Regions from separate parts of the Paenibacillus sp. 2003 genome, predicted to be linked through region 2. Evidence: riboswitches for the same ligand, from Rfam matches in the RefSeq annotation. Region 2 holds a riboswitch; each other region holds the start of a gene.
What was found. A riboswitch is a leader RNA that binds a small molecule or an ion and turns the genes downstream of it on or off. The one in region 2 is predicted to bind cyclic di-AMP.
Positions count from the first base shown of each region.

Region 1: another riboswitch for cyclic di-AMP. It lies ahead of J2X75_RS27295 (HAD family hydrolase); the one in region 2 lies ahead of J2X75_RS10260 (3D domain-containing protein).
Region 3: another riboswitch for cyclic di-AMP. It lies ahead of J2X75_RS29770 (C40 family peptidase); the one in region 2 lies ahead of J2X75_RS10260 (3D domain-containing protein).

Region 1 covers NZ_JAVDTB010000011.1:40,955-51,725, forward strand. Annotated here, with positions in the region: gene J2X75_RS27280 (urease accessory protein UreF) at 1-187, opposite strand, end outside; tRNA gene J2X75_RS27285 (tRNA-Leu) at 632-714, shown strand; gene J2X75_RS27290 (glutathione peroxidase) at 863-1,342, opposite strand; cyclic di-AMP (ydaO/yuaA leader) riboswitch at 1,714-1,889, shown strand; gene J2X75_RS27295 (HAD family hydrolase) at 2,005-2,403, shown strand; gene J2X75_RS27300 (HAD family hydrolase) at 2,582-3,265, shown strand; gene J2X75_RS27305 (Nramp family divalent metal transporter) at 3,408-4,760, opposite strand; gene J2X75_RS27310 (organic hydroperoxide resistance protein) at 5,103-5,522, shown strand; gene J2X75_RS27315 (zinc ribbon domain-containing protein) at 5,733-5,978, shown strand; gene J2X75_RS27320 (hypothetical protein) at 6,078-6,356, shown strand; gene J2X75_RS27325 (thiol-disulfide oxidoreductase DCC family protein) at 6,681-7,103, shown strand; gene J2X75_RS27330 (DUF6612 family protein) at 7,171-8,034, shown strand; gene J2X75_RS27335 (VOC family protein) at 8,243-8,626, shown strand; gene J2X75_RS27340 (nucleotide-binding protein) at 8,788-10,005, shown strand; gene J2X75_RS27345 (TadA family conjugal transfer-associated ATPase) at 10,005-10,771, shown strand, end outside.
Region 2 covers NZ_JAVDTB010000001.1:2,375,442-2,386,212, forward strand. Annotated here, with positions in the region: gene mobB (molybdopterin-guanine dinucleotide biosynthesis protein B) at 71-631, opposite strand; gene J2X75_RS10220 (molybdopterin molybdotransferase MoeA) at 638-1,927, opposite strand; gene J2X75_RS10225 (HNH endonuclease) at 2,128-2,418, shown strand; gene J2X75_RS10230 (DUF4247 domain-containing protein) at 2,531-3,268, opposite strand; gene J2X75_RS10235 (DUF4178 domain-containing protein) at 3,281-3,787, opposite strand; gene J2X75_RS10240 (DUF350 domain-containing protein) at 3,811-4,212, opposite strand; gene J2X75_RS10245 (PspA/IM30 family protein) at 4,308-4,979, opposite strand; gene lpdD (prenylated flavin chaperone LpdD) at 5,091-5,432, opposite strand; gene J2X75_RS10255 (polysaccharide deacetylase family protein) at 5,587-6,378, shown strand; gene J2X75_RS10260 (3D domain-containing protein) at 6,485-7,156, opposite strand; cyclic di-AMP (ydaO/yuaA leader) riboswitch at 7,159-7,355, opposite strand; gene J2X75_RS10265 (amino acid ABC transporter ATP-binding protein) at 7,573-8,295, opposite strand; gene J2X75_RS10270 (ABC transporter substrate-binding protein/permease) at 8,282-9,718, opposite strand; gene J2X75_RS10275 (M20 family metallopeptidase) at 9,929-10,771, shown strand, end outside.
Region 3 covers NZ_JAVDTB010000016.1:13,770-24,540, forward strand. Annotated here, with positions in the region: gene motB (flagellar motor protein MotB) at 1-524, opposite strand, end outside; gene motA (flagellar motor stator protein MotA) at 511-1,311, opposite strand; gene J2X75_RS29745 (hypothetical protein) at 1,545-1,838, shown strand; gene J2X75_RS29750 (4a-hydroxytetrahydrobiopterin dehydratase) at 2,089-2,385, shown strand; gene rbsK (ribokinase) at 2,430-3,413, shown strand; gene J2X75_RS29760 (c-type cytochrome) at 3,488-3,844, opposite strand; gene J2X75_RS29765 (GNAT family N-acetyltransferase) at 3,995-4,489, opposite strand; gene J2X75_RS29770 (C40 family peptidase) at 4,845-5,315, opposite strand; cyclic di-AMP (ydaO/yuaA leader) riboswitch at 5,319-5,456, opposite strand; gene J2X75_RS29775 (hypothetical protein) at 5,702-6,553, opposite strand; gene J2X75_RS29780 (M1 family metallopeptidase) at 6,564-8,555, opposite strand; gene J2X75_RS29785 (YwhD family protein) at 8,657-9,160, shown strand; gene J2X75_RS29790 (transglycosylase domain-containing protein) at 9,358-10,771, opposite strand, start outside.

The DNA.
Region 1 (10,771 bases), on a different contig from region 2:
CCATACCTTCAAGACGAACGATGCTGGGATGCAACTGACAACGCATGAATGATTCGAGATCTTCAGCATTACGAATGGTACCCTCCCTGATATGGATATCCATGCCGAAGGAATGGGTGAACCCTCCAACCTGAATAGAGGAATCAAGCAGGTTGACATAATCGAGCAGCTTATTCCCACGGTTCACAATCATTCGCCTCCTGTGTTCGTTAAATGTCACTTATAGTGACATTTATAATCCTTTTTGTTTGCTTTATGTTTATAAATCCGAATTATATGATAGTTATCTTCCCATAAATGTCCACTTTTTGTCAATGGTATCCGTGAAATTTAATGGATTAAATCTGTAATTTAATATTTGTGTTATTTTATATAACTTAATGTGTCATTTGTGTGGTGGAGTGCAGGGAGAACTATATAGAAGGAAGGACTATATATAAATGAATCAACAAGATCGGCTCTTACCGAAAAAGAGGAGATCAAATCTAATAATATGCAGTTCATGGGTAAAGATGACGAGATTATGCGATTTTTGATGAAAATGCCTAGCTGAAAAAGTAGTATTAAAAAATACTTTACTTTTAGTTCTGAACCCGGTATAATCAATTCTGTTGCCGATTATTTACGACATGCGGTCGTGGTGGAATGGCAGACACGCTATCTTGAGGGGGTAGTGGGCGTATGCCCGTGGAGGTTCGAGTCCTCTCGACCGCATCATATGAACGATGAAAAAGAAGCTTTCCGTTATTGGAGAGCTTCTTTTTTTGTCTTTTTCGAACAGTATGACATCTGGGTTGAGAAAAAAAGCCATCCATTACCGGGGCAATGGTGCTCTACCTTACGGCTACGGGTGGCCTGTGTATTATTTTTGAAGTAAGTTCTTGATATCTTCTTCAATCTTGTCCGGTGTTGTTTTGGGAGCATAACGTTTCAGTACCTGTCCGTTCTGATCCACAAGGAATTTGGTGAAGTTCCATTTGATTGCTTTGGAGCCGAGCAGGCCAGGAGCTTCTGTGCTAAGGTGTTGGAAAAGAGGGTGAGCGCTTGAGCCGTTCACATCAATTTTCTCAAACATTGGGAAGCTTACGCCATAATTCATCTGACAGAACTCGGCAATATCGTCGGAAGATCCTTTTTCCTGTGCAAACTGGTTGCTTGGGAAACCAAGAACTTCAAATGGAGCATCTTGAAATTTGTCTTGCAGTTCTTGCAGACCTTTGAATTGAGGAGTGAGGCCGCATGAGCTTGCCGTATTCACAATCAGGAGCACTTTGTCACGGTAGTCGGACATTTCAACTTCTTGACCGCGAAGGGTATTCACTTTGTAATCGTAGACTGTCATCTAAATCGCCTCCATTTATTTACTCTTATATCTTCTATTATATTGGCTACAATTAAATATTGCAAAACTAATGTGGTGTTAAAAGCATCAAAACAGGCAAGTTGTGCAGAATACGTGAATGAATTGCGAAGTGATTTTCGTCAGAGTGAGAATTAGATAGCCTTGAAGAGATGGATAGAGTATAACCTTATTGTAAGCGTTATTATAAACGAGTATTGGCAAAAATCTGCCGATTTGGTGATCTGTAAGGACTTTACACCGTCATGGCGGGGGTGTATGATTCATAACGTAATTTCAATTTAAACTAAATTGTACTTGAAAAACGAAACAAACGATAATATCGCTCGATCTTACCTTAAGATATACGAACGATGTTTTAATCGCTGAGTTTCCATTCATTGATGAATGGGAAACGGGGGAACCAACGGAATGCGCTGTCCAGGACAGTGGGCATTCATGGGGTGAATTTTCCGGTGACAGCCGGAAATAGGGCGACTCTCGCGCCCGAATCCGTCAGCTAACCTCGTAAGCGTTAAAGGGAGAGGCAACAAGCCGTACGCTGGTTCATGGTGTTTTCGCCATGGGTTATTTAAGAAGCGTTCGGGAGGCCTTGGTCCCCCACGCTTCTTTTTTGTTGTCTTTTCACGCCAAGGGAGGAACGAATGATGGATACTGAGATGATTTTAGTGACTGCTCCAAATGAAGCAGGACGCAAATTTATTAAATTGCTGATGTACAAAAAAATGCCGTTTGCCGTTCTAACCAACAGTGCAGGGGAAGAGCGCAGACTCCGTAGAATCGGAGTAGAACATGTCATTCGCATGAATACAGCTGCAGCTCAAAAATGGTTTTTGCCGCAGGGCAGCGTAGGTAACGTGTTTATTTTCGAGAACAGCCTGAATCTGACCTGTCGTTATTTACAGATCTGCCGTTCATGGACTTCGAAATCCCTGTGCGTCATTACGGAGCAGAGTCATCCTAAGGGCATCTATCGGGGCATGGGCGCAGACCGGATTGTATATTCGCTCAATGGGGAAGTTGGCTTTCTCCTCAATGGTTAATGCCATAGCTTGTGATTGCTCAGGTGTAAGGTGCCTGTTATAATTGAATGTATCGATAAACGGAAGTTTGAGGAGACTCATGCATGATGGTGAGTCTTCTTTTTTATGGGTTTAAAGGTGAACGCGAACTTTTAGATTAGGATCAGGAATCACCTGTGGCTTACAAGGAGGAATTGGCGTGCCGGATGTAGGTGGATTGAAATGGTTGTTTTTTGATGTTGGAGATACGCTGGTGGATGAATGGGAGCCGGTTGATGATATTATCGGACAGTTCGTCCGCGAAGCCTGTGCATTGGGGTATCCGGTGAAGATTGAGGCGGTACGCGAACTGTTCGCGAACTGTTACCAGAAATATGAGCAATGGCCTATGAGAGTGGCGATTCGCACATTTGTTGAAGACGAGGGACACCAGAAACAGATTCAGGACAAGTTGAAGTTTCAAAAAGATCTTGAACGTCCTTTTCCTTCAGCGGATTCCGTTCTTCAGCAGTTGTCACGGCATTATCGCATTGGTATTATTGCCAATCAGAGTCCTGGAACGGAAGAGAGACTGGAGAGCTACGGGTTGCGGAAGTATGTTGATGTTCTGGCATGTTCGGCTGAAGAAGGAGTGTCCAAGCCAGACCCTGAGTTATACGCTGTGGCCTTGAAGCAGGCCGGTTGTAAACCGGAGGAAGCCGTCATGATCGGCGATCGGATCGATAACGACATTATACCTGCTCGGAAGCTGGGCATGCGTACGATTCGAATTATGCAGGGTTACGGAAGATTCCAGCCAGAACTATCGGATGACAAACGTGCGGATTGGACTGTGGATTCATTGGATCAACTCCTGCCATTACTGATACCAAATCAGGATTAGATTTAGATGGTTGTTTATTGGAGTTTGAGTTTTACTATAAAAGGAAACATGTTGCTGTATTGCAACAATAAAGGCTGATCAACTTGGGTATTGCATACCAGAGTTGATCAGCCTTTTTAGTATTTAGTCGATTAGAACGAGATTAGAATAACCGGATCGTTTGAATGATCAGATATACATTCAGCACAACGATAACAGCTGCAATGAACCATGAGATGATTTTGAGCCACATTTTGTTGGCGAATGCACCCATGCTTTTTTTATCACTTGTGAACATCACCAGGGGAATTACAGCAAAGGGCAATTGAAGAGACAGCACGACCTGGCTCAAAATGAGCAGTTCTTCTGTGCCATGTTCTCCTGCAATGGCTGTCACAATTACCGCCGGGATGATGGCGATCAGACGTGTGACTAGTCTGCGCAGCCAAGCCGGAATTCGAATGTTCAGGAAACCTTCCATAACGATCTGCCCAGCGAGTGTACCTGTAAGGGTAGAGTTCTGACCTGATGCTAACAGCGCCACACCGAACAGGATACTTGCAACCGTTGTACCCAAAAGAGGTGTCAGCAGATGGTAGGCATCTGCGATCTCGGCAACCTGCGTCATGCCAGCACTGTGAAATACAGCAGCAGATACAATCAGGATGGCCGCATTGATGAACAGGGCCAGTGTCAACGCGATCGTAGAGTCCATGGTCGAGTACCGAATGGCTTCTTTTTTGCCCTGTGGTGTCTGTTCGATCTGACGGGTCTGCACAATGGAAGAATGCAGATACAGATTATGCGGCATCACGGTTGCTCCAATAATACCAATGGCGATGTAGAGCATAGCCGGGTTTTGCAGAATCTCAACATTTGGTACAAAACCATGGAGCACACCGCCCATATCCGGTTTTGCCAGAAACAGGTCAATACCGAAGCAGAGGGCGATGGTTGCCATCAGCACAATGACGAGAGTCTCCAAGGCACGGAAGCCTTTGTTTTGCAGTACAAGAATCAGGAGTACATCAACTGCGGTGATGATAACGCCGTATAACATGGGAATGTTAAATAACAGCTTTAACGCGATGGCAGAACCAATGACTTCAGCCAGATCGGTGGCTGCAATGGCAAGCTCACACAGTATCCATAACATCATGACAACAGGCATGCTGAATCGTTCACGACAGGCTTGAGCCAGATCCCGTCCAGTGACGATGCCGAGCTTGCCAGCCAGCGACTGAAGGACAACGGCCATCAGGTTTGATAACAGGATAACGGATAACAAGGTATACCCGAACTGTGAGCCGCCTGCGATATCTGTTGCCCAGTTCCCGGGGTCCATGTAACCTACGGCAACAAGGTATCCTGGGCCTACAAAGGCGAGGAATTTCTTCCACCATGCGGCATTCTGCGGAACTTTCATGGAACTGTGTGCTTCTCCAAGGGAAGGGGCGATGCCCGCAGTAGACAATGATTCTCTTGAAGTAGCGTTGAACGGATTTTTTTTACTCATACGATAATCACCTGACTTTGAATTATTGATTTGGAAATATTGTTGCGGAACAAACCGCTCATGATATATCTAAATTTTTATGTTTATTGTTACATTGTACTCCTTCAATTGTTTTTGTCTAGTGCAACTTTTATGTATCAGCACAAAATTTCGGTTGCAGCTTGAAGATGCCCCTTCGTATATTACCCAACCTTAGGGAAAATACAGCCATGGCATTGAAATGCATGAAAATAATAAAGTTGTAAAAGCTGATAAAGATATAAAATTGCGTTTCAAAATGAGCCAGAAGTTTAAATTGAAAGGAAGGCAGTAAAAACTATATGGATAAGGGAGAGATTCTTAATGGAAGCTTTATATACAGCAGTAGCGACAGTTAAAGGTGGACGTACAGGTTCCGTGACTTCTTCGGATGGCGTGCTTAAGCATGATCTGAAAATGCCAAAAGAGCTTGGTGGCTCCGGTGGTGAAGGTACTAACCCTGAGCAGCTTTTTGCCGCTGGATATGGAGCATGTTATGAAAGTGCCCTTGCCAATGTAGCACGCAAAGCAGGTGTGAAATTGGAGGATGTGGTCGTTACAAGTAACGTATCCATTGGTAAAGACCCTGCGGATGACGGTTTCCAGCTGTCTGTTCGTCTGGACGTTAGCATGCCTGGTGTAGATCACAGTCAAGCAGAGGAACTGGCCCGCAAGGCGCATGATTTCTGTCCATATTCCAAAGCAACACGTGGCAACATTGATGTTGTTTTAAACGTAGTCTAAGATTTGACTCCCGGCAAGTAAAGGGAACATATAGAGCAGGGTATCCCAGATACCTGATGTTCGACTACAAAGCCCTGCTGGCAATCGGCAGGGTTTTGTGTTGATTATAATATATGGACATGATGCAGGAGATTAGATGCCAGATCGCGTACTATTTTACATAATTGCACTCCCACTTCATGCTACACATTCCATAAAGGGGGAACAAAGATGAGTATTGAAGAGATGATCGAGCGGCGATTTGTGTGTACGAAATGCAGGGGGACGGATTGTAACATTAAGGAAGTTTCCATGTCAGGAGCAGGCCTGAGCAAGATGTTCGATATCCAGCATAACCACTACCTGTTCGTGGCTTGTGCTTCCTGCGGGTATGTTGAAGTATTTGATCCGGATGTCTTGAAAGGGAAAAAACAGGGGCAGGTTGGGACTATTCTGGATATTCTGTTTGGCGGGTAGACATGCGCGAGTTGACATTGAACTGAAATTTCTTTAATATAACTTAGTACTGAGTAGTGTCATTGCATGAACCAAATTTGAATTAAACAGGTGATATCCATGTCTTATAGACCGCGTATTGCAGATTTAGAATTAGCTTATGGTAACAAGGAAGACGGATTGTACGAATTCAAAATGAATTTGGTAGACGGTACAAAATGCCGTGTATTCTACTCCCGTTCCCCGGAATGGAAGATGACTAATATCAGCCGTTTGCAGAAAACGCCTTGTCCAGTATGTCGCAAAGATTTCATTTGCAAATGTATGGACCAGTGGGCAAGTGACCTGCATCAACAAATGATCGATGACCAATGGATGGAAAAGGCAGTTACGGAGTAATTGTCGGACAGATACGAGCGTGGGCACAATGCCTGCGCTCTTTTTCTTTTTATTTCCATTAATGCGAGTTCAAAAAGACCGGTTTTCAGTACCGAGAAGATGGGATGAAGCTAGAAATGGAGTAGCGGAGCGTAGGGAAAACTACGTGAGCAACGGACATTTCGGCTGAATTCCATATTCGATGCTGATGATGCCACCAGGCATCCTTCGTAATCAAAAGCGGACTTTTTGAACTACTTCTAGAAGAAATAAATTTAGAATTAGTGAACAAGAAGGCCCAGATTGGGTAAGTTACTCTAACCGCAACAATAGGAGGCAGCGAATATGACAGCAACTCAAACGGATGTGCATCAGGGACATCCCATCGTACTGGTGGATGGCGTCTGTCACTTCTGCCAGGGCTTAACCAAATGGATTATTAAGCGTGACCCCGAAGGGAAATATCATTTTGCATCGCTCCAATCGGATGTAGCCAAGGAACTGCTGGCGAAGGGCAATTTGTCGACAGACAGTATGGACACCTTTGTTCTGATTGAGAATGGAAAATACTATACACGTTCAACCGCTGCACTGCGATTGGCTAAAGGTTTGAAGTTTCCTTATCCATTGTTATATGTGTTCATTATTGTACCGAAATTTATTCGTAATGCAGTCTATAACTGGGTTGCTCGCAACCGTTATCGCTGGTTTGGCAAGGATGAAGCGTGCATGTTGCCTACACCGGAGATCAAAGATCGATTTTTGTGAGTGTGATTAATAACGGAAATAATTGGGTAATGACTACAGATCATATCTATTTTGGGAGGACAACAACTTGAAGAAGTGGACTACATTATTTATCGGGGCATTATTAGCAGTGAGCTTGGCAGCATGCGGTAACGATACAGATAATACGGCAACGCCGCCAGCGACTAACAACGAAACATCCAACGAGGGCAATACACCTGCAGAGCAGGCAACAAAGATCCCTACCTTGGACGAATTGATTACAAAAACGAATGCAGCAACCAAAGAAATGAAAAGCTTCACAACTGAAGCAAACATTGATCAGAATCTGAAAATGGATGCTGGTGAACAGTCCCAGGATCAACAGGTTAAAACATCACTCAAGATGGATATTATCAAAGATCCAATGATGATCTATCAAGAGATGAAAATGGAAATGTCGGGACAGGAAGCTCAGAACGTGAAGCAGTATATCACTTCGGATAAAATCTACTCTCAAGTTGGGGATCAATGGGTTGCGATTCCTGAAGCTCAAACCAAGGAACTGATTGAGCAGATGAAAGCAAGCATGAATCCCGAAGGTGAATTGGAGCAATTCAAAAAGATTGAAGAAGATACTGAAGTGACCGAAGAAGGCGACAATTATGTGATTAACGCTGACGTATCCGGTGATAATGTGAAGGAACTGGCCAAAGCCGTGATGGAGCAGAACGGATCGGATGCCCAGATGCAAGCCGTGCTTGATCAGATGAATATCACCAGCATGAAGATGAAATATATGATCAACAAAGAAACCTACCTGCCTGCAAGTACGGACGTAACCATGGTCATGGAGATGGAACAAAATGGACAGAAAATGACGATGGACATGAAGATGAACAGTACATTTTCTAACCACGATCAAGTGGAAGAAATCAAGATTCCACAAGAAGCATTGGATAGCGCTAAATAAATTGGTTATGCCAAATGTGCTGAAGATGATTTAAAGCGTTAAACGCGCTTCCTTGTATGCCGTTAACAGGCACCTCTGAACTAGATCTGTGTGAGCCGAGAGGTTTACCGGATTAGAATCAGGGGTGTTTTTCTGTTTAGCGGAGATTATGGTCAGGCTTGAAAGTGTTATAGTATAGTCATATTGAAGTAGAGAGGGGAGATAAAAGATGATTGAATATGCACACATCCACCATGTTAGTCTGGCTGTACGTGATCTGGAAATCGCGAAGAAATTCTATTCGGGGTTACTGGGAATGCAGGAGATTGAACGTCCGCCTTTCCGCTCCACAGGTACATGGTATGCCATCGGTAGCCAGCAGCTTCATCTGTTACAGCACCCGGAGGGTCACACGTTACGTGAGGCTGGGATTGACACAACAGACGGCCACTTTGCAATCTGGGTCACCAGTTATTCAGGGACTATAGCTTGGTTGGAGCAGCAGGGAATTGAGTATGAAGCAAGACCTGACAGTGTGGCTGGATTCGCACAGATTTTTGTACTTGATCCGGACCGTAACATTATTGAGTTCGATTCACCTTACAACTCGTAAGGGAAAAAGGGTTAGAATAAATCTCTTGATCCCCCAGAAATTGTATGTTATATTATCCATACATTCATAGCACGTGACGGAAGCACCGTCCATATACTGCATATTCATGCGGTTATTGGACGGTGTTTTTTTGTGCTTTTTGACAGGGAGGGAAGGGGAATTTGATTGTACTGAAGGTTGTTCTGGTTTCAAAGGATAGAGATTACATTAGCGCCTGGCTTGATTATGTACAGGGAAATTTGTCTGGTCTCCATGTGCGTTTCACGGCATTCTCCCAAGGAGATTCATTCAAGGATCACATGAATGAGCAAGAAGGTCGAGAATTACCGGATCTGGTTATTGCGGAACCGGAGTTTCTGAATGACTGGCTGAATAACGGGGGAGAAGTATCGGGTGTACCTTGGCTAATGCTTAGTGAAGGGATGGAAGAGGTAGATGAGGCCAAGCGGCTGATGAAATATCAACCCTTGCCTGCTTTGCTGGATGCTGTGATGCATGCTTGCCGGCAGCCACGCCGTAAGAAGGTTCACCATCCGGGGCAAGAGACTCTCTCCATCGGTGTAGTATCCGCTTCGGGTGGAAGTGGCAAAACGGCAGTGGCCCTGCATATGGCGAAGCAATTGGGACTTGCAGGATATGCTGTTCTCTATCTGAATTTGGAGACGCTGGACAGTACGCACCCGTTTCTGGAAAAGGGACTAACTAGAAGTGGGCAGCGTCACCCGGATGCGGAGACGGGATTGTCACGCCTGTTATACGATCTGAAGGTGGGAAGAAAGGAATCCGGCAAGCAGTTACAGGTGCAATCGAAGGGCGTAGATGGATATGTGGTCCGGCATGAAGCGCTGAAATCCGATGTGTTCTGGCCATTATCGAATCGGAAAGAACTGTTGCAAATGACTCGTGAGGATACGTCGAATCTGCTTCGTTATTTAACGGATTGTGGACAGTATGACGTGCTGATTCTGGATGGGGATTCCGGTTGGGATGGGCGCAGTGAAGGGGTGCTGGATGCAGCAGATGCATTTGTCTGGTTGGTTGAGGATGATATATCTGCCATGCATCGATGGGGGCAATGGTTGCAGCATGCTGAACGAACGAAGCCAGATTTGTACGAAAGTATGCTGGAGCGTGCACGCTTTGTGGTTAACAAATATCGGGACAATGTCGTCAATGCACTCCCACGCCCTGATCTGCATCTGGATGCAGTGTTGCCCTACATCCCTTCTTGGAAACAACTCAGTCAGGAGGAAGTCATGCTCAGTTCTCCGATCTTCCAACGTGAAGTGAAGAGATTATGTGCCATGCTGGTACAAGATGGCGAAGAAGAATTGAAGCAGACGGGTCGAATTCAGAAGCAGGATCGGTGGGCACTATGATGGATTCATCCAATAGAATACTGGATCGTGAAGAACAGTTTCAGATGATGCGCAGGGAAGTCAGGGCTGGCCTCGATTTAACCTCTTCCGCAGGAGATGATGAACTGTGGCAGGGGATAGAACGCAAAGTTCTGTCTGACCCGAAGCTGGATGATCTGACCTCAGGAGAGCGTCATACGCTGGTACAGCGATTGTTTGATTCCTTTCGTGGATTGGATATTCTGCAACCACTTGTGGATCATCCCGATATTACGGAGATTATGATCAATAGTCACAAGGAGATTTTTGTGGAGCAGGAAGGTGAAGTCAGCCAGATCACCCTTGAATTTGAGTCCAGGGAACGGCTCGAGGATATCATCCAGATGATTGTGTCCGGGGTAAACCGGATTGTGAATGAGTCTTCTCCAATCGTAGATGCCCGGTTAAAGGATGGTTCACGGGTCAATATCGTATTGCCTCCCATTGCTCTGAAAGGCCCCACGATGACCATTCGTAAATTCCCGAGTGAACCGATGAAGATGTCCGATCTGATTGAAAAGGGAGCCCTGCATGAAGAAGCGGCAGAATTATTGCAGCAGTTGGTACGGAGCAAATACAACATCTTCATTGGAGGCGGGACCGGATCAGGAAAAACGACCTTTCTAAACGCATTATCCCAGTTTATCCCTTCCGATGAGCGGATTATTACCATTGAGGATTCGGCTGAGTTACAGATAGTTACGGTACCAAATCTGGTATCACTGGAAACGCGGAATGCAAACACCGA
Region 2 (10,771 bases):
GAGCGATCAATCACGCTCTCTGTACATTCAATCATATCCAGCGATTATAATTTCCCACTTCTTGACGTTTCTACGATTCGACTTCACCATTCTGTCTACACTCGCTCTCAACCATCGCTAACAACGCTTTGGCTATATCCTCCGTTTCATGAACCGAGTAACATGTTATATTTCTGCTAAAAGTGCTCCGCTCTATAAACTGCTCTGAAGGTAGCCATGAGATCATCCCCAGTACCCCTTCAAGTTGATCAACCAAGGTCAGATCTTTCTCTTCTCGAACCATCACGAATTTGGGATAAGAAGCATCCTTGAATCCTTCAATGACAATCCAATCATAACCGGACAGATAGCTCAGCATATCCTCCAGCTTGGTTGCCTGTCGCTCCATAATCGCAGTACGTTTCTCGGACATGACAACCACCGCCGAGGCCCCCGACTCCCCAAATTGATACGAATCCGTTCCTTCTTGATCCATCTCAAAATGATCATGTCCATCATGCTTAATCGCTGCTACTTTAAGTCCCATGGAAGAAAAGTGCCCGATCAGCGCGGCTGTCAGGGTTGTCTTGCCCGTGTTTTTGTATCCAACAATCTGTATGATATGTGGCTTTGTATCACTCATTGTAGTCATCTACCACTACCTCACATGACCTGAGGGCAGTTTGAGAATGCGTACCTGCTCACCCGCAGGAATGCCTTTTTTCTCAGGTGGAACAACAATCAGGCAATCACTGTCCTTAATGGTGATCATCACGCTGGATTCATCTACACGGGCAGCAGCCGGCATCGCGTACACCATGCCGTTGCGGATCTTTGTGCGTCCACGTACGAACCGTGTAAAATTGTTCACTTTCGTGTATTCTTCTTCCAAAATTGCAGTCCATTCTTCCAGGTAAGGATGAGCATCTGCCTGCATGGACCGAATGGTTGGACGAACAAAGAGACCAAAACCCACAAAACAAGCCCCTGGATTACCCGAAAGTGCAAAAAGCAATTTATCTTTATATACAGCAGCTGTGGTCACACTGCCTGGTCGCATCGTCACTTTGTTAAACAACATCTCCACATGTTCTTCCAGCACAAGTTCGCCCATAATATCATAATCCCCGACGGATACACCACCTGTGGTCACCACGATATCATTATCTTGAATGGCTTCTTCCAATTTGGCTCTTGCCGTATTCACATCGTCTGCAATAGAGCCGTACATCACAGGCTCTCCACCTGCTTCAACAACCAGAGAGCGCAGCATGTAACTGTTGCTGTTCCGAATCCGACCTGGTTGTAATGGCTCATCTACTTCAAGCAATTCCGTGCCGGTTGCGAATATCGCTACTTTTGGACGTTGAAATACGGGAACTTCTGCTATGCCAAAAGTAGCTAACACGGACTGCTCTCCTGCCCTGATAATCGTTCCAGCTTCGAGCAGTTGCTGTCCCTCTTGGACTTCCAGTCCGATTGGGGTGATGTTAGCACCCGATAATATGTGCCGTTTCAATGCAATCCATTGTTCTCCGTTCTCTACCTTGCTCTCGGTCATCTCCATCATGACTACCGCATCTGCACCTTCCGGAACTTGTGCACCCGTCATGATTCGAGCCGTCGTACCCGAAACAATGGTGTGATCCGAGGTGTAACCGCAAGGAATTTCATCAATTACTCGAAACCAAACTTGATGATCACTCGATGCATCTATGGTATCTGTACTTATAATCGCGAATCCATCCATACCCGATCTCCGGAAGAATGGATACGGATGAGGCGCCTGAATCGTCTTTGCAAGTGTGCGGCCATGAGCAGATTCAAGGTGAACTTTCTCTATGGAGCCTACAGTAACTCTTGCAGCTATTTTGGCCTGGGCATCCGGTACCTGTACAGCTGTACGATTGAATTTGGCAGTTGTCATATCTTGTGAATGTGAGTTCATTTTCAAAAGTATTCTTACCTCCTAGAGACATTCATCTTTTAAGAAAGTGTAGCCCGGATACTGTAAGATAACAAGTACATTACTTATTGAATCCTGTGACAAAACCTTATTTCTTACAGGTGTAACATTCCACGATCTATATTCAACATGAAAGGCATTTTGTCTGCCCATAATATAATTGACAAAGGGAGGCGATGATCATGAGTAAACGATGTGAATTATGCGGAAGAGAACCTGTGAACACGACCGTTCATCATTTGACACCCAAAGAAATGGGAGGAACATTTCTGCCAACGGCCAACCTGTGCATCCCCTGTCACAAACAGATTCATTCGATATACACGAATCGCGACATTGTAACCCTTGGTCTCACGGACTTGCAATCCCTGAGACAGGATGAACGAATGATTCCATTTATCCGCTGGATTCGCAAACAGCCTGCTACAACGATTCCCCGTGTACGCAAATCCAATCATGTTCGCAAATCGTAAACCAAAAAGAACAGCTCCAAGGTCATGTGCCGGCGAGGTGAATCCGCCTTCCCTTTTCACTGTTCTTAAATGAATTATGCGATTGGCAGCCATCCTTATGATTAGATGTTTATTATCTTCGCCTCTTAATTCGGCCGCCGCCCACTCTGGTTTTTGGTTTTTTGTAGGATTTCTTAGGTGAATCAAACAACCCACCACTGCTCTTGTTGCGATCAATGGTTCCCTTGCTCTGATCTTTGTTGCGGTTGAATAATCCTCCGCCAGATCCCACGCTTGAATCTTTATCGCTTCCGCGCCTTGTAATCGTACCTTTCCGATCAACAGTAATAGGTGGAGCAAGCTTCTTGTCATTACTTGTTGGTGCACGATAAGATCCTGCACTCGGTTTATACGTATCTTTATTGGTATATCCTCGATAGTTGCCATAACCTCGCCCGCCAAAAGAATCGAACAGATTACCAATTAATGTAGCGGTAAGGTACCCTTGTAAAAAAGATGAATCGTAGTTCTGCCGAACATATTCCTTGGAGTCCACCTCAACCAAGGTATCCTCCGGCTTGTTCGGGTCTTGTTGCAGATGATAATACTCGTCCTGATACACGAGGAACATACGCTCTGTGTTCTCTGCCGAGATCTGATCCGGTTGCCTTTGGTCAGACAATTCCTGAGCCACTTCCGGAACGGTACGGTCTGAAGCCCGGTACACATAGGACGTTGAGTTACCACTGCCGTTAACCGATTCAAGCGGATATGTGTCCTGAACAGAAGGTGCTCCGCACGCGGACAACAGAGACATCACAAGGCTGAGGACCAGCATTAATTTTAATCCATGTGCCAAGCGTTTTTTCATTGGGAACCTCTCCTAGCTCGAACGAATTACTTTGATATCCGCAGGAAGAATGGACTCACCCTCATACAGTGTAAACCTTCTGTCTTGCCACTCCACCCGAAGAAGCATATTATCATCCGACTGATACTGCCATACCAATTGTTCTCCAGCCTGGCCATATGGAGTTCTACCTGCCGTTGATACCATGCCTCCATACTCTTCCTCCAGATGAAATGCGCGTCCATCCAGGTCCAGCAATGTAGGCACCTCATCAGGTGCATCAAGCCTGCCATCAATTGGTGTATATAGAGCGTAACGTGTGAGTTCCCGTTCTTCGATATGCAAATATCGAAATGCGGTACCATCCTGCAGCGTGAGCACAACTGCATTTCGAGCGCGATTTTGTACCCGACCAACGACTTCATAAGTGACCAGAGAAACCTCACAGATATCACCAGGTGCAAGCTGAAGCATCGTTTTCTCTGCCTGCGGTGGTTCAGGTTTTGTTAGTATTCCTTTAATTCGTTTCCATACACTCATGAGAATTACTCCTGTTCCTTATCTTATAAACAAGCTGCAATAATCAGTGCGCCCACGATATGTAAAGCGCCAGAGAACAACCCGTATCCTGTCTTCCCTTGCTGAATTCCTGTATCCAGATCCAGATTGGCCCATTTGCGAATCATAAAGTGTACAACACTCTCCAGAATCAACAAAATGATAAAGGATACAACGGAGACCAACAATGCTTCTCCAAGATGACCAGCCGTAGAAATGGACGTAGCGAGTACATACCCTTGTGCAAATAATTTCATAACCATCCGTGTAGTAACGGCCATATTGCCAGCCTTAACTTCAGCAAAATCCTTATATTTCGTGAACAGTGAATCTACATACATCAAGACAAACAGCAAAACCGAACCAGATCCGGTCCAGACCAGCATCGCCAAAATATTCAAATCCATTTACACAGCCCCCACATATCAACATGAACCGCATTTAAAAGCGAAGGAGAAATACTCTTCTCCTCCGCTGGTTAACCCTGCTGACAACCAAGGTATTAGTTCTTATTATGGTACTGTTTCATCAATGCTGCGAGTTCGTCTTCAACAGCCTGATCTTTACCCAACTTCTCGAACTCTTCATCCAAAGACTTGCCTTTGGAAGACATTTCGTTACTTGCTTCCGCCTGTGCTTCCATCTGCATCATTTTCTCTTCCATACGCTTCATACCAGCACTTGCAGTATCAGAACCAAACCCATTCAACGCTTTGTTGATTTCCGTTTGGGCTTTTGCTGCATTGTAACGTGCTACCAGTGTTTCGCGTTTGTTCTTCATTTGAGTCAGTTGCTTACGCATCTCATCGAGCTTGCCACGCAGGTTATCTGCAGAAGCCTTGTTTTGATCATAGCTGGTTTTGTACTCAGCCATCTTCTCTTCAGCAGCCTTTTTCTCTTCCAGGGCACGTCGAGCCAAATCCATATTCTGAGCACGTGCCGCCGTATGCGCCTGCTCTTCACGTTTCTTCACAAGAGCTTCCTGCTCTTCGAACAATTGCTTGAATTTCTTCTCAATGGCGATCTGTTGAGCTACTGCTTTCTCCGCATCTTCCAGATCCTCTTGCATGTCACGGATATATTGGTCCGTCATCTTGATTGGATCTTCCGCTTTGTCAATAATGGCGTTGATGTTAGACATGGTTAGATCACGCAAACGTTTGAAAATGGACATTATGTTATTCCTCCTAGTCGATATTACATCGTATATAACCATACATACGTAACAATCTACAACTCGTTTCAATTTTAGCAAATAAAATCAAAACATTCGATGGCTCTTATGTCAGGAAGACCGCTTATCTTTGTTCAGATGATCCTCCATCAACCTCTCTGCAGTCTGCACGATTTCGTCGATCTGCATCCGCGTGATGGAATCAAAATGAATACCCATGATCACCGTAACGGTTACTTTCAGCTGCAGGGCAGCCTTTCGGGCAAGCCGCTCACACAGCTCTTGTTCCTTATGCCCCGGAATATGTACCGTCGTCCCGCTGACGCGCTCATGATCCACGTAGAACGTGGCTACGGCACCAATATGCGCCTTTCCTCCGGTAACGAGAAAAACCTTATCCTCTCCTGCTTCAATCACCTGTAAACGTATGGATTTCAAATCATATGTACTCATATCCTATCCACCTATCCTTTTCTATATGTTTTATATGGAGGAATTATGGCTGTCATAAGCTAAATCCGCAATGAAACTTCTCACACTACGCATATTTTATGAGACCCCCGGGCATACCAAGGAGAACGTCATTTTGGAAAAGGAGGCCGTTATTATGCGTGTACGCCTCATTATGCTGATGGTTATCGTTATTTTTCTCGGGGGATATCATGCTCCAGTTTCATCACGGGATGTTTCAAGCCCGTCAAGTGAATCAGTATCAGGTTCGGATTCTGCGGAAGAAGAACAACTGACATTGGGACAGTTACGTCAAAAATATGCCGATACGTTCAAAACGAATGGTCCTTCAACCAAGAAGGTTGCACTGACTTTTGATGATGTACCTGATCCACGGTTTACTCCACAAGTGCTAGATGTATTGAAGAAATACAATGTCAGAGCTACATTCTTCATCGTGGGTAGTCGTGCTGAGAAACATCCGGATCTGGTGAAACGCATCGTTAAGGAAGGGCATATGGTTGGTAATCACAGCTACAATCATCCTGAATTCAGTAAGCTGTCGATGAATGCCTTTCGCAAACAAATTTTACATACCGGAGATATTATTCGACGTTTGGCGGGATATACGCCCAAGATGATTCGGCCACCTTATGGAGACATTAATGAAGAACAGCTGAGATGGGCTGCCAAACAACACTATAGCATTGTGAACTGGAACGTAGACTCCCTGGACTGGAAAGGCCTTTCAAAGGAACAGGTGAAAGATAACATCCTGTCTGCCGTAAAACCTGGCTCCATCGTTCTGCAACATGCTGGAGGCGGTGTAGGATCAAACCTGAACGGCACGATTGAGGCTTTGCCTGAAATCATTGAGGAATTGCGAAAGCGCGGATATGAACTCGTCACCTTGGACGAAATGCTGAGATTGCCAAAGGCCAAAGATTAAGATGACCGTGATAGCAAATAAATGAGAATATTAAAAGGGTGCTGTTCAATCGCCAATTAGCGACAAGCAGACACCCTGTTTGAATTTGTTAGATGTAATTTACTTTCTACTTAAGAATATACAGCTCGATATCCTGGAAACCAAATGTGCTTACGGACTGTTTGCTACCCGGGATAAAGATATCAATCCGATGACCTTTGATTGCACCGCCCACATCACGCGCTGTGGCTACAAAAGCCTGTTTTGGCAATCCTGGATGGCTATGACCAGTTACCAGTACTTTGGTTCCGAGTGGAATTACACTTGGATCAACTGCAATCGTACCCAATTCAAGGTCATTTCCGAAATAATCGACTGCACCCCAGCCTCCATTTTCAGACGGATCTGCAGAGTATGCCGTTGCTTTCACGTTCACAGCTTTGCTGTAATCGAATGTTTTACCCCAGGCCTGAACCACTTTGTTATCTGCATTAACGTCCAAGCTCGCTGTGGTAACTGTTTTGGCTTGGGTCTTGCTCTCCGTCGCCGCGGCAGCTACATTGTTTGCCTTACCGGGAATCGTAATTTTCAAACCACCATAAATGTTGTAAGGTGAAATGTCGTTGTTTGCTTTAACCAACGTGTTCATTGCTACTCCATATTGTTTTGATAAGGTGTAGAAGGTATCCCCTTCTTTGGCCACATGAACTGAATCGGCGTGAGCCGGAACGGCTTGAATGAGCATTGCTGTTGTCAATAATGCTACTGCTGTTTTGGCTATACGTTTCTTGTTAATCATGGTCTTCCTCCCTCATTATGCCTGCGAAGTTAGTTGTCGGATTCGGATGAGGAGCCCACCCTATAGGTTCTTCATTACATTTGAAACGTTATGTACCCCTAATTCACCCCAAGCAGTGTGCTGTAGATCTTCCCCCTGCACAATCTGCATCGTTACATCCCCCGCACTCCCTGTCCGGAAGTTTCGGCAGAGTTCAATATATCACAATTTTGTAACCTGAACTTGTAGTAATTCTTGCCAAATGGTTTTTAGCATGTCATCAACTGTAAGAATACTGGATAATTCAGAAAATTTGGGCGAACCGACTTCTTTATATTTGGTAACAGAAAAGTTACATTTCGAATCTTTAAGTGATTAATGCGCATAAAAAATAGCGTTACCGACTCGAAGTCAGTAACGCTATTTGATTACTTCGTTTAGAGTACTTTGGCAAGAAAATCACGTGTACGTGAATTTTTCGGTGCTCCAAACACCTCATCTGGTGTTCCCTCTTCTACAATAACCCCGCCATCCATGAACAGGATCCGGTCTCCCACTTCACGTGCAAAACCCATCTCATGCGTTACGATGACCATGGTCATCCCGCCTTCTGCAAGACGTTTCATGACATCCAGCACTTCACCGACCATCTCGGGGTCCAGTGCCGAAGTAGGCTCGTCAAACAGCATCACATGCGGCTGCATGGCCAATGCTCTTGCAATGGCGATCCGCTGCTTCTGTCCACCGGACAGCTGATTCGGGAATGTATCTTTTTTATCGTACAAGCCCACGGTGTTAAGCAGATCAGCGGCAATTTTCTCCGCTTCCTGAGTGGATTGTTTCTTCACTTTAATCGGAGCAATCGTGATGTTTTGCTGTACCGTTTTGTGTGGGAACAGGTTGAAATGCTGGAACACCATGCCCATTTTTTCCCGAGTTGCATTAATGTTGTGCTTCGGATCGGTGATTGACACGCCTTCAAAATCAATCTCACCCGAGGTAGGCTGTTCCAACAGGTTCAGACAACGTAAAAAAGTACTTTTACCTGAACCGGAAGGGCCGATGACCACAACAACCTCACCTTTGCCAATCGTCACGTTAATGCCCTTAAGCACATCGTTATTACCATAAGATTTGTGTAATTGTCTAACGTCTATCACTTGCACTCAACTTCCTTTCCAGTCGTCCCAGCAGCTTGGACAAAATGAACGTCATTACAAAGTAGATGGCTGCTGCAATCAAAAATGGACTCAATCCTTGGTACGTAATGTTTTTGACTACACTTGCCTGATACATAATATCCACCATACCGATAACGGAGATAATGGAGGATTCTTTAATGATAGTTATGAATTCATTACCGATCGCTGGTAATACAGCTTTGAAGGCTTGTGGCAATATGATATAACGCATCGCGGCGCCTCTTCCCATACCTAATGAACGCGCTGCCTCCAACTGACCACGATCCACACCTTGGATACCCGCACGGAAAATCTCCGCCAGATAGGCACCACTATTGATTGAAAGTGTAATGATACCTGCCTGAAGTGCAGTGAAGTTAATGCCAAAGCTCAGGGAAAAACCATAGTAAATAATCATCAATTGTACCAGCATCGGTGTGCCACGGATCACTTCAACGTAAGCAGTACCGATCCAGCGCAAGATTGCAGCGTCATGCAAACGGAACAAACAGATGATCAATCCAATAATTACCCCGAAGATAACCCCAAGTGCAGACAACAGAAGTGTGTATCCTACACCTGTAGCATAGAAACTTTTATATTCCCAGAATACTTGGAAAATATTTTGCGATTTGTTCGCTTTATCCGCCATCAAGAGGCTGGCGTCCGTCACCATCTGATTGATTTTATCTTCACTTTTCAATCGCTCCAGTGTTCCATTTACTGCAGCTAGCAGCTCGGTATTACCTTTGCGAATCCCGATTGCCGCTTCTGCTTGCTCTTCGTCCGGAACAGCAGCAGCAAGTCCAATGATATCGTCCAGATAACCTGCAGCAACGGTATCTTCAACGATTGCCGCGTCAATGCGTTTTGTTTGCAGTTGAAGCACGATATCCGAGATTTTATCAAGCGCAGTAAGCTTCGCTCCTGGAATACTCTGTCCGATCGTTTCCTGAATGGAGCCTTTCTGAACGCCAATTTTCGCATTTTCAAGTTCTGCCATGGTTGGATATTTGTCTTTATCCACATTGCGAACCATAATCACTTGTTTTGATTTATAATAGGTGTCGGAAAAATCGATACTTTTCTTCCGCTCATCCGTCGGCGTCATACCTGAAATTACCAGATCAACACGCCCGCTCTGCAATGAAGGCAGAAGACCGTCGAAGCCCATATCCTCAATCACAAGCTCAGCGCCAAGATCTTTGGCAATCTCTTTGGCGATCTCAATATCAAAACCGACGATTTCATCTTTGCCATTAATCACTTTATGGAATTCATAGGGTGCAAAATCGGCACTTGTACCGAGCACCAGCTTTTTACTGCTTGAATTGTCTGTAGTCCCACTTGCAAGTGCCACAGGAACGGCAGTTGTCAGCAGAACGACAAAGGTCAACAGCATCATGGTGTAACGACTTATTAATTTCAACCTTTTTCTCTCCCCTTACAATACTTTGTATGCTTCTCATGTTGATGACTGAGTCATTATAAAGTACAATGCATGATTATGCAATGCATTTTGACATTACAAATCTTGACTTGTTTCTGAAAAATTGAAGCAAACATGATATAATCAATGAATTATTTTCATTTTTGCATAAGGAGTTTACTAATGACAGCTAACAAATCACAAATTCTGACGGTTATTGATCAATATGCTTCCCGTTTTAAAGCCATTTCATCATATATCGGTGCCAACCCCGAATTGGGAAATGAAGAGTATCTCGCTTCTGCCCGTTTGAAAGAAGAACTGGTCTACCACGGTTTCACTGTAGAAGCTCCAATCCTTGGACTGGAGACAGCCTTTATCGGAACCTATTCAGCCGCCAAACCCGGCCCTACCATTGCATTATTGTGTGAATATGACGCCTTGCCGGAGATTGGTCATGCTTGTGGACACCATCTGATCTGCATGATGAGTCTTGGAGCTGCTGTTGGGCTGAAATCCATTCTGGATGAAGTAGGTGGAACGATTAAAGTGTTTGGCACACCCGCTGAAGAGACACGTGGTGCCAAAGTTCCGATGGCAGAAGCAGGTTTGTTCGATGACTGTGATGTCGCTCTCATGGCGCATCCATATTATGCCTACGAAAAGTCAGGCAGCTCGCTGGCCATTGATGCTGTGCAATTTGAATTCCATGGCCGATCTTCACATGCTGCTGCAAGTCCACACGAAGGTATTAATGCACTTGATGCCGTCATTCAAACGTTCAACGGAATCAATGCATTCAGGCAACAAGTGAAAAGCACCGTTCGCATTCATGGTGTGATCAACAACGGAGGTCAGGCAGCTAATATCATTCCTGACTATGCTTCTGCGCAATTTTATGTACGGGCAGCAACTCGCAAAGAATTGAATATCCTCACAGAACGTGTGATTCAGATCGCTGAAGGTTCTGCTCTCCAGACAGGATGCAAGCTGGTGACATCCAATTATGAAACGTCCTATGACGAG
Region 3 (10,771 bases), on a different contig from region 2:
GGGAACTCCTGCAGCATGCTTGAGATTGCTTTGGCCAGGGATCGTGATTCAGGCTTCACATCTGCTCGGCCTGAGGAGAACAGGGCGTTATCACTGATGGTGATCTTCAATTCAGACTGATTCAGCTTGGTGTTCAGCTGGTCCGAAAGTCCGTTCTTCGAGATATACTGGTCAAGCCGTTTCTTGAGCTTCTCCAGATCTTCCTGCTCTTTTTGAGCCATCTGTGCATCCGTTATCTGAGCTGGTGTTTTCTTGGTGATTTCTGTAGGTTCCTGTTTGTTCTTACCCAGATCGGCACCTGGCGTATCCGGATTCATGGACGTATGATCCAGAACACCGGAGCCTCCATTCAATGCACTGCTTAGTGCGGAAGCCATCTGCTCGAACTTGGCTGCATCGAGTGAACTCATGGAGAACAACGTGATAAACAGGGCAAGCAACAAGGTCATCAAGTCAGAATAGGGAAGCAACCAGCTCTCGTCTATATGTTCTTCATGTGGTTCGTGCTTTTTAGCCTTTTTCACCTGATGATCCCTCCTTCTCTTCCAGTTGTTTACGTTCGGAAGGTGTCAGGAATACGGATAACTTTTGGTTGATGGCAATGGTGGATACACCAGACTGTATGGATAACAATCCTTCAACCATCATCAGCTTGATCTCCATTTCTTGCTTGGACATCCGCTTCAGCTTGTTAGACATCGGGTGCCATAACACGTAACCACTAAATATACCAAGGAGTGTTGCGATAAATGCTGCCGCAATCGCATGGGAGAGTTTCTCCATGTCACTGAGATCGGCAAGTGCTGCGATGAGACCTACAACGGCCCCGAGAACCCCGAGCGTTGGCGCGTACATCCCCGCCTGAGCGAAGATCAAAGCACCGCCACGGTGGCGCTCTTCTGTAGCATGAATATCTTCCATCAGTACATCACTTACAAATTCCTGATCGTTGCCGTCGATAATCATACGCATACCGCCACGAAGGAACTGATCGTCAATCTCTTCTACTTTTGATTCCAGTGCAAGCAAACCTTCACGACGGGTAGTGGAAGCCCAATCCATAAACGTGCCGATCAGAGACACTCGATCAATAAGTACTTGATTTTTGAAAATAATCCCGAAAAGCTTAGGGATTTTCTTAACTTCAGACATTGGAAATGCGATAAAGATAGTTCCTGCTGTACCAACAAAGATAATAACGTAGGCTGCCGGATTGTTAACCAGGTTGATTAAGGGCGCACCCTTCAGGAACATACCGAGTACAAGGGAGACCAGTCCAAAAACTAGTCCAATAATCGTTGAAATGTTCATCATACACCTCATCCATGAGATAAAATTGAATCCTTTCAAGCGGCTGTATTCGGGCTTCCGGACGAATTTTTGGCCGCAATCCGTTCAATGTTAGGCATTCCTTACGGTTGCTAAAACAGTTAAAACGGTCATATATGTATTTATCGACCAGAAGGCCTTTTTTTTTAAGGGCTATTTTCAGGTATAATAAGATCAAATCCGCTCCTTAGGGGCCGAATAGGAGTGAAAAGCCAATGGGCGTAAAGCATGGACGGGATTATGAAGGAATTTTGACAGATCTGACAACGGCAATCGGACGCATACCGGATCGGTATGTTTTCTTTGAAATGGACGCGGAAGAGTGGGAGAGACTGGCTGCATCTGACCAACTTGAAGTGGATGAGGCGTTGGCGGAGGATTTGTTCTATGCGCTGGGCGAGGAGTCTGTTATTCCGGTTGGAAGTGGCGTGGTCATCCATGATAAGGAACAGCACCGCATTCATATTTTGATCGGGGAAGAAGAGTTGACGTTTGTACCTTTAATTTAGTGCGTTTACATGCATTTTCAAGGGTATGAATGGAACTGGAATTGCCCTCAAAGCCTTATGGTTAGTGGTTCTATGCCATGTAGTTGATTGGATTTTGAAGCTTGTCCGTGGTAAGATGTTAGTCGTGAAATGGGCCAACCGAATGGCGGTGAGCCTGGCCTTTGAGGTTGCTGTTGATAGCGCCGAAGGTGTCGGTGGTTATACGGACTCAAGTCTGTAATGTACCATCCTATGGGGAGGAAGATAACGCATGGTTTTTTCGCAAGAGGAAGTCGAAGCTCATCTGGGAAGGCTGGAAGGCTGGGAACTGGAAGAGGGACGGTGGATTGTACGTAAATTCGTGTTCTCCAACTACATGAAAGGGATTGCATTTGTGGATGAGGTCGCTGCGATCTCGGAAGCATTCAATCATCATCCTTTTATTACGATTGATTATACAACGGTTACGCTGCGTCTCACGTCATGGGATGCGGGTGGTATCACATCTGTAGATATCAAGGAAGCAGGGCAATATAACGAAGCTTATGACAAAATGAGGTCGGAATAACGAGGTCAGTTATTATCGCGCGGCCAGAAGTGAGTGAACCATACATGTCAGACTATAATCAGAAACAACCTCTTATTGCTGTCGTAGGCAGTCTCAATATGGATCTCGTGGTGAAGACAGACACGATTCCGGAAGAGGGAGAGACGGTGAGTGGTGAGGAGCTGCATTATCTCGCTGGTGGCAAAGGGGCGAACCAGGCTGTTGCCGCTGCGCGTCTGGGTGGACAGACTACGATGATTGGTGCGGTGGGATCGGACGGTTTTGGCGAACGTCTGCTGCACAGTCTGACGGAAAGTGGGGCAGATGCCTCGCAGGTTCGCATATTGGAAGACACGGTTACAGGGACGGCTTCCATCTGGCTCTCTCGGGGAGACAACCGGATTATCGTTATTCCTGGTGCGAATGGGCAGGTGGTGCCTGCGATGCTGGAAGAGGCGGATACGGTAAAAAGCCTGACTGCAGCCGCAGCGGTGCTGCTGCAGCTGGAGATCCCGCTGCCAGCGGTTACCCGCGCCGCCCAACTGGCGGCTGAAGGCAGCGCACTGGTGGTGCTCAACCCGGCTCCCGCGGTGCCGGGTCTGCCCCAGGAGCTCCTGCGGTGCGTCGACGTTGTCACGCCGAACCGCAGTGAGCTTGCCGTGCTTACCGGCCGGGATCATCTCCGGCCGGAAGACCTGGATGCGGCGGTCGCAGAGCTCGCTGCATCCCTCGGGGCCGCTGTCGTCACGACACTCGGCCCCGAGGGGGCTGTGTACGCGGCGGCACCTGGCGGCCGCGTACAAGCAGGGCGTGCCGGCGCGTGCCGTGCGCCCGGCTACGCCGTAAGCGCCGTCGATACGACCGGCGCTGGCGATTGCTTCAACGGCGCGCTGGCGGTAGCCCTCGCGCGCGGTGAGACGTTGGACGCGGCCGTAGGCTTCGCCATGGGTGCGGCCGCGTTATCCGTGACAAAGCTCGGCGCCCAGTCCGGGATGCCGTCCGCACGTGAAGTTGAGGCCTTTCTGGCTGAGCATGCCGCAGAGGCTTAATAATTGATATAACAAAGAGGCTCTTATTCTCCCAAAAGGGGATTAAGCGCCTCTTTGTTATGCGTGTGCAGAGATTATTTCTTCTCTGACAGCCACATGGCGATATTGGCAATCTCTTCATCCTGCAGTTTGCCCTTGAAGGAAGGCATACCGCCTTTACCTTTGACAATCGTAGTGTAGATCTTCTCCAGATCATCCTGACTACCGATGTTTGCCAGAGCAGGTCCTACGCCACCTTGAAGCTGATCCCCGTGACAGGAGATACAATTGGCTTTGACCAGTGCTTCAGCCTGTCCGGCATCCAATGTTACTTCCGGCATGGTTGGCTTGGCTTCTTCAGCCACTTCTTCTTTCCCTGGAAGCGTAAACATTAAAACAATAGCTAAAGCGCATGCTGCAAAAAATACTCCGCTCATGATCCATTTGTGCATCCCTTATGTCCCCTCCAGAATGAAAGATCATCTAACCTGAAACTATCCATATCATTATAACGGAACCTGTACTGACATCATAGCATTTTGTGGGAAATTTTTGAACTAATCACATAACAAGGCGCAAATTTGGTTGTTTTGCAATGGATTTTAATCACGAGGCCCTTCATAAACCATACAGTGAAAGGGCTTTAAGCCGCTTGGGGTCTGTCGCTCGTATGTATCCTGGGTGACAAATCCACTCTTCAGATAGACTTGAATGGCACGAGCATTCCAAGTGAGCACTTCCAGATCGATCTCATTCTTCGGATTTCGGCGAATGGCTTCCTGTACAATGGCCGTGACAAAAGCTGTGCCTTGACCCTGACCACACAGCTCTGGATGCATGCCAAGGCCAATCCGGGTTACCCCTTGAAGTGGGAAGTATTGAGCAAACCCACATATACGATCGTTCTGATCCAGGACGATCGCATATTGCTCTTGCCGCAGCTGTGCATCTCCGAATTCCACTTCCAGAGCTTTCATCTGCTCCCAGGGGAGCCAGCTGTAGATATTGTAAGGCGGGTCATACTGCCAACTGCAGATAAGCTCCGCATGTTCTTCTCGCATGGGTACAACGTGAAACGTCACAGGGGTTTCCTTCATACACCTGCATGCTCCTTTCCTTGAAACAGAACTCTTTGTCCACTCTACAAAAGAGATGTTCATTTAGCAAGTCTTCCTTCCCAAGAAAAAAAATGAAACAAAAGTTCCGGTAATTCCGTTTATATTATAACGGGATGGGTAAAAACATCATAAGGGCACGGACAAACGAACGCAAAATGGACTTGCTGATGTCGCAGGATATACCCCGAGTATAACTTGTAATATAAATAAGGATTGAAGCACAAAAAAACCGCCGGATACATTCCTGCGGAGAATGTACCGGGCGGTTCTGTTATGCTTCTTGCTTCGTTCCAGTATGGTTAATGGTTACAGCATCATGTTGCTCAGCTTGTCCCTAGTCAAGGGCCAGTGATTCATATGCGTCCGTGCTCATAATCCGTTTCGCGCCAACATAACGATTGGCCCAATAGTTTTCACTCAATGCACTGATCGTAACGCCTTTGGAAGAAGAGGAGTGTGCGAACTTTCCATCCCCTACAAAGATTCCTACATGGGATACGCCTTTACCTGTTGTATTAAAGAACACCAGATCGCCAGCTCTCATTTCCATGCGGGATACGGAATCGCCCATGTCGAATTGGGAACTGGATTGGCGTGCCAAATCAATACCCAACTTGTCGAATACATACCGTGTAAATCCGGAGCAGTCAAAGCCGTTAAGCGTTGTTCCCCCACTTTTGTATGTAGTTCCCATTGCTGAATCAATTACTGTGTCCATCTTTGAATCTGCGAATGCGCTACCTGCACCAAGCGATAAAGCGAATGTGATGCTAAGTACAGCTGCGGTTAATTTCTTCTTGAACAAGAGATATTCCCCTTCCAACGCCTGCGAGGTTAGCTTAAGGATTCGGTTGAAGGTCCCCTATGATCCCTCTGTAGCAAGATCAATTCACCCATAACTGGTTCCCCCGCTTCCCAGGTGCCAGGAATTTGGCTATGCTAGTTATGCACCTGCGAAATCAAGAAATGACGATTTAATTTTAAGTAGTTACAAATATGAATGTAAAGATTACAAAGTTGTTACTAAAAACTCACTGCGATTATTGTAACAGAGGAGTACGGCTTTGGCAACGTTTAGCAACAAATTTAGCAAAAAAAACCTCGACCTTTGACGGGGAAAGGTTGAGGTTTGCCTATTTATAAGTACATATTAGGCCATGAGTTTAACATGTGATGGTAACAATTTTTAAACTATGTGCTCTCACCTTTGGATATTTTGGACTGCCATAATCGGAAATGGCTGCATATTTTCCACAGACTTAATAGACATCTGGCAAGTGGATACGTCTGTTGTAGTATAAGTCCGGTAAGTCCCGTTAATAACCATGAGGCTGAAGTGAATGCCCCAAAGACGAGCAGGTGTACTCCGCCCAGCAGGAGTGCAATGCCGATTACAGCGGTGAGATGACGCAGTGCAATCCAGAGTGCTTTGAGAGTACCGTGAGCCCCGCCTTCTCCTTCTGGTGCCGACACACCGAACTGCATGTAGAGTATGGCATGGTGGATGATCCAACCATATACAATCCAGGCAGCAACATAAGGTATACCAGGCAAAAGTAATTGAAGGGAATGAAATCCGTCCATGAGAATCGAGTAGAGCTTCGGTATGAGCCAGTAGGCGGGCAGAAGTATCAATAAAGTACGTATGGTGTGGAGCAGCAGCATCGGTTTCCACAGATTTTTGATTCCGCGGACAAAGGGGATGCGCTCTTCTGTAGAATTAAAGTGCTGAAGTGAGTAGAGCAGTCCTGCCTGAATGAGGGGGCTGATCAACATGCGAACCAGCAGCATGCCCCCTAGAATCCATAGATAACGATGAACCTCCGGATGGGTAGACAGGTTAAGTTGACTTTCCATTTTGAACAAAAGTGTACTCAGCTCCCCTGCATCAGCATCTGGATAGCGCAGGAGCAGTGGGATGACAGCCGATTGTACCATTCGATAGAAGAAATATCCCCAAATGAGTTGATAGAGAAATAAGAGTGCGGCAATGAACATATGCTGACGGACGAGAAACCAGCCTTCACGTATTTTCGCTTTCACCGTTTCCACCTCACCATGACAGACCTCCGAATATGGCTTCTATTAGTTTGGTTACACTCATGCTCCAGCGGGACTTCGCCCGCTCATCCAGTCCGGATTTCAGGAAATTGTTCATATGGCGGTTCTCCAGCACGATCGTGTACAGGGGATCGGTCATGGCCCAGGATACGGGGGATGTGTGAGTTAATTTATAGGTAATGCGGTCTTCTTTGCCATCCCATTGCTTGGTGAGGATATGTCCATCTTCAAAAGCAATTCGAACAGGAACGGCGTTGTAATCACTCCCTCTTTTTGCGATCGTCACGGATGACTCGTACAATGTTTGGCCGTCTTTCTGTACAGGCGTAACACGAATCTTCTCTACAGCAAAGTCAGCCATTCCGTTACCATAGACGTATTGGTCAAAATAATCAGACCAGGAAGTGCGGGTCACTTGTTCCACAACGTTTTGAAAATCAGCCGAAGTGGGATGTTTGAAGCGGTACTTCTTCACATAGGTAGAGAGAATGCGTTCCATCTTTTTTGTGCCGACTTGATGTTCGATACCAAGCAATACAAGCTTGCCACGTGTATAGACATTGGCTGCATACTCATTCTGTGAATCGAACTTCCAGGATTCTTGTGTTAAGGATGAAGGAGACGTAATCAGTCCCGATTGTACCGGCAGATTCGGAATCAATCCGTATTCCTGCTCCATCAGTTTGTCTTCTGCATATGAGGTGAATCCCTCATCCAGCCAGGCTTCTTCGAATTCGTTGCTGGCAACCATGCCGTAGAAGTACTGGTGTCCAATCTCGTGGACTACGGTACGTTCCAGGTCATAACCTGGGGTAGTATCATCGGCTCCAAAGGCCGTAACTAGCGTAGGGTATTCCATACCTCCAGCACCGTTCCCCGCTTTGGGTGGAACAACGATGGATAAGGTAGCGTAAGGATATGGGCCAAACCATTTGCTATAATTGGCTAGTGCGGCCTTCGCGGCATGGAAATAACGTTCTTTTAGATCCTGATGAGCAGGGTCCAAATATAACTTGATTCGTACACCAGGCACATTGGGTGCAGAGAAGGGTTCCTCGGCGTAGACAAAATCCGGTGAAGCTGCCCAGGCAAAATCATGTACATCATCGGCATAGAATTGATAGACCTTTTCTCCATTCTTCACCACAGCTTGCTGCGTTGGAAATCCGGTAGCAGCCACTTTGTATGTTTCAGGCACCCGAATACGTACACTATATATACCGAAGTCAGCGTAAAACTCTGAATTGCCATGGTACTGGTGCAGATTCCAGCCTTCCGTTGTTCGTCCACGTCTGCCCACAGGTTCATAGGCACTTAATTTGGGAAACCATTGACCTGCCATGACAAAATGATCAGCAGTTCCCATCCGGGCAAAAATCTTTGGCAGATTCACTTCAAATCGGGTGTGGAGTGTGATACTTTCCCCGCCTTTGACGGGTTTGGGCAGGCGTACTTTAATGAGGGTGGTGTCCTTGATATTTCCGTCATCTGGTTGCACATACTGCATCCGGTGCAGCAGAGAGAGCCCGTCCTCCGTTTTCATTTCGGTAATGTTCATGGAACCATAACCATTGGTAGGCATGACATCACCCCGAAGCTTTCCACCGGATTCCTTCATAAAGGTGGTGTCAGCAGAAGAGAAAGCGTTGGGATACATATGAAAGTAAAGCTCGCTGACGGTTTTTTTGCCTGGATGAGTCCAGGTGATCGTCTGAGTCCCTTTCAATACGTTTCCATCGACCAGCTTCACATCCATGTGATATTCCACAACACGGTTGCTGTACACTTCGGCTGTAGGGGTCTGTACACTTTCTGGAGGTGCTGGGGTTGGAGCTATTGCCTTGGGCTTGCCCGATTCGGGGGCGAGTACTGGCAATTCGGAATGAGTTGAGCGATTATAACCCAGAGTGATCCATATCCCTCCGGCAAGTACACACAGGGCCAGGGATGCAGTGAGCCAGCTCTTGGCGCGTCGTGGAATCATCGTTAAATACCTCCCGTTGACAAGCATCTAAAGCATGTATATGTTTGCAATGGGACAATTATTAGTTAAAATATTTGTATCAACCCTTGGAGGTTATAAACATGGACCAAAACGAGCAAAACGGCAAAAAACAGATTGCCTTGAATATCGTTAGTGCAAAAAGCAAGCATAAAGGCTTCGGTGCAGGCTCCATTGATCTGAATAACCTTTCCCCGGTCATTATTGATAATGGAGAGGCCAAAATCGATATCGGTGCGATGCATGCGAAGAGCAAGGTGGAACGCAATATCAAGTTCTCTACCAATCGTGAAGATGTGCCCAACGGACGCCAGGTATGGCTGGTGTGGGTAGCTGTCGATCGCACGGAGGAAGGCCAACTGTATGGTGGAGCAACGGCATGTGAGATGTGGATTGATACGGAAGCAAGACGTGGATGGAAACTGCTGGCGGAACATGTGAATCGCATGGATTATGCCTTGAAGCGTCGCTTCATGCTGGATGAGCTTGGACCCGAAGCTCGAGCTGCACTTAAGACACTGTTGATCTCACACAACGAAGAATGGTGGAATGCTTCTCCAGATGAATTGAAAGAAGCACTCGCCTAAGGCAGATCATTCAACACAGTATAAAAGAAAAAAACAAAAGGCCCCTCGACCGGAAAGTTCGGTTGGGGGTCTTTTGCTTGTGCATTAATCGTATTCAACGATCTGAATAATTATGAGTTTTCATCCGAAGTGAATTTCCAAATGCTTAATATAACCAGGGGTCATAGGTGACGTAACTAAGTCATCGCGTATTTGCGTCATTCTACCCACCAACGTTTGAAATCTCCCCACCAGGAATGTTTCTCTTCCTGTATGCCTTGTTGATTCTGTACCTGACGGGTCTTCTCATCTTCTCCAGAATCCGAATCATCCTTCGTACCATGACATACCTCTGTCGGTTCAGTACCATCAATAAAAACTTCCAATCGTTTCTCTTCGCAACCGTTGCCTGCCAGCTTGCCGGATTCCGGGTCAATATATACACTTACGACATGATCAGGCACGGTGAAGATTTTGGGTGGTACGCTCGCAAGTGCCTGCTCTGTGAACTGGGCAAAGATCGGCGCAGCCCGGCGGCCATCCGAAGTGGAGATGGCTTTGCCTTGGTCGTAACCAACCCATACCGCGGTGGAGAGCTCCGGTGTGAATCCAACCAACCAGGCATCTGTATTGGTTGTGCCAGTTTTTCCGGCTACCGGACGTTTAATCGCCTTAGACACCCGGTTGCCCGTTCCTCCATTTTCGAAGACACTTTCCATTAAACGAGTCAGGACATAAGCTGCTGCAGGTTCCACAACGGTCTCAGCCTTGGTTTGAGGCGATTCATAGAGCACACGTCCTGCGGCATCCGTCACTTGCAGAATGGCGACAGGTGGCGTCCGTTGTCCACCAGCAGCAATGACGGAAAAGGCCGACGCCATCTCCAACGGGCTGACAGGTGACGTTCCCAGTGCAAGAGAAGGTACGGCGCTCAGGTTGCTTGTAATGCCGAGGTTTTTTGCCATACTCACAACCTGCTCAGGACCGATCTGCATAATGGTGTTCACCGCATAGATGTTGTCTGAAGCGGCGATCGCTTGCCTTAGATCAATCTCACCCAGATACTTGTCTCCAAAGTTGCCGGGTTTATAGGTTTTGCGGTCATTGTCATAGTGAAACAGGGTAGGTTCACTGTTAAATATGGATGCACTGGTGAGCTGCTTGGATTCCAGGGCTGCCAGATACATAATCGGTTTAAACGCCGAACCTGGCTGGCGCGTTGTCGCCAGAACATGGTTAATCTGATTGGTGCGATAATTCTTGCCGCCCACCATGGCTTTGATGTAGCCCGTCCGAGGGTCGATGGACACCAGAGCCGTCTCCAGCTCACTTTTGGCATCCATACCCTTCGCTATGGCGTCTTCAGCTGCTTTTTGAACACGCAGATCCAGGGTGGTGTAGATGTTCAATCCCCCATGATCCAGCATCGCTTCACTGATTCCCAACTCTTTGATCGCCAGATTCCGGATATAGTCACGGAAATAAGGGGCGCTTTCCACCGTTTTACGCTCGCTTTCCGGTTTGAACGATAGCATTTTCTCATAGGCCTTATCCGCTTCGGCCTGGGTGATCTTGCCGATATCAGCCATGGCATTCAGCACAATCTTCTGTCGGTCTTTGGCATTCTTCATA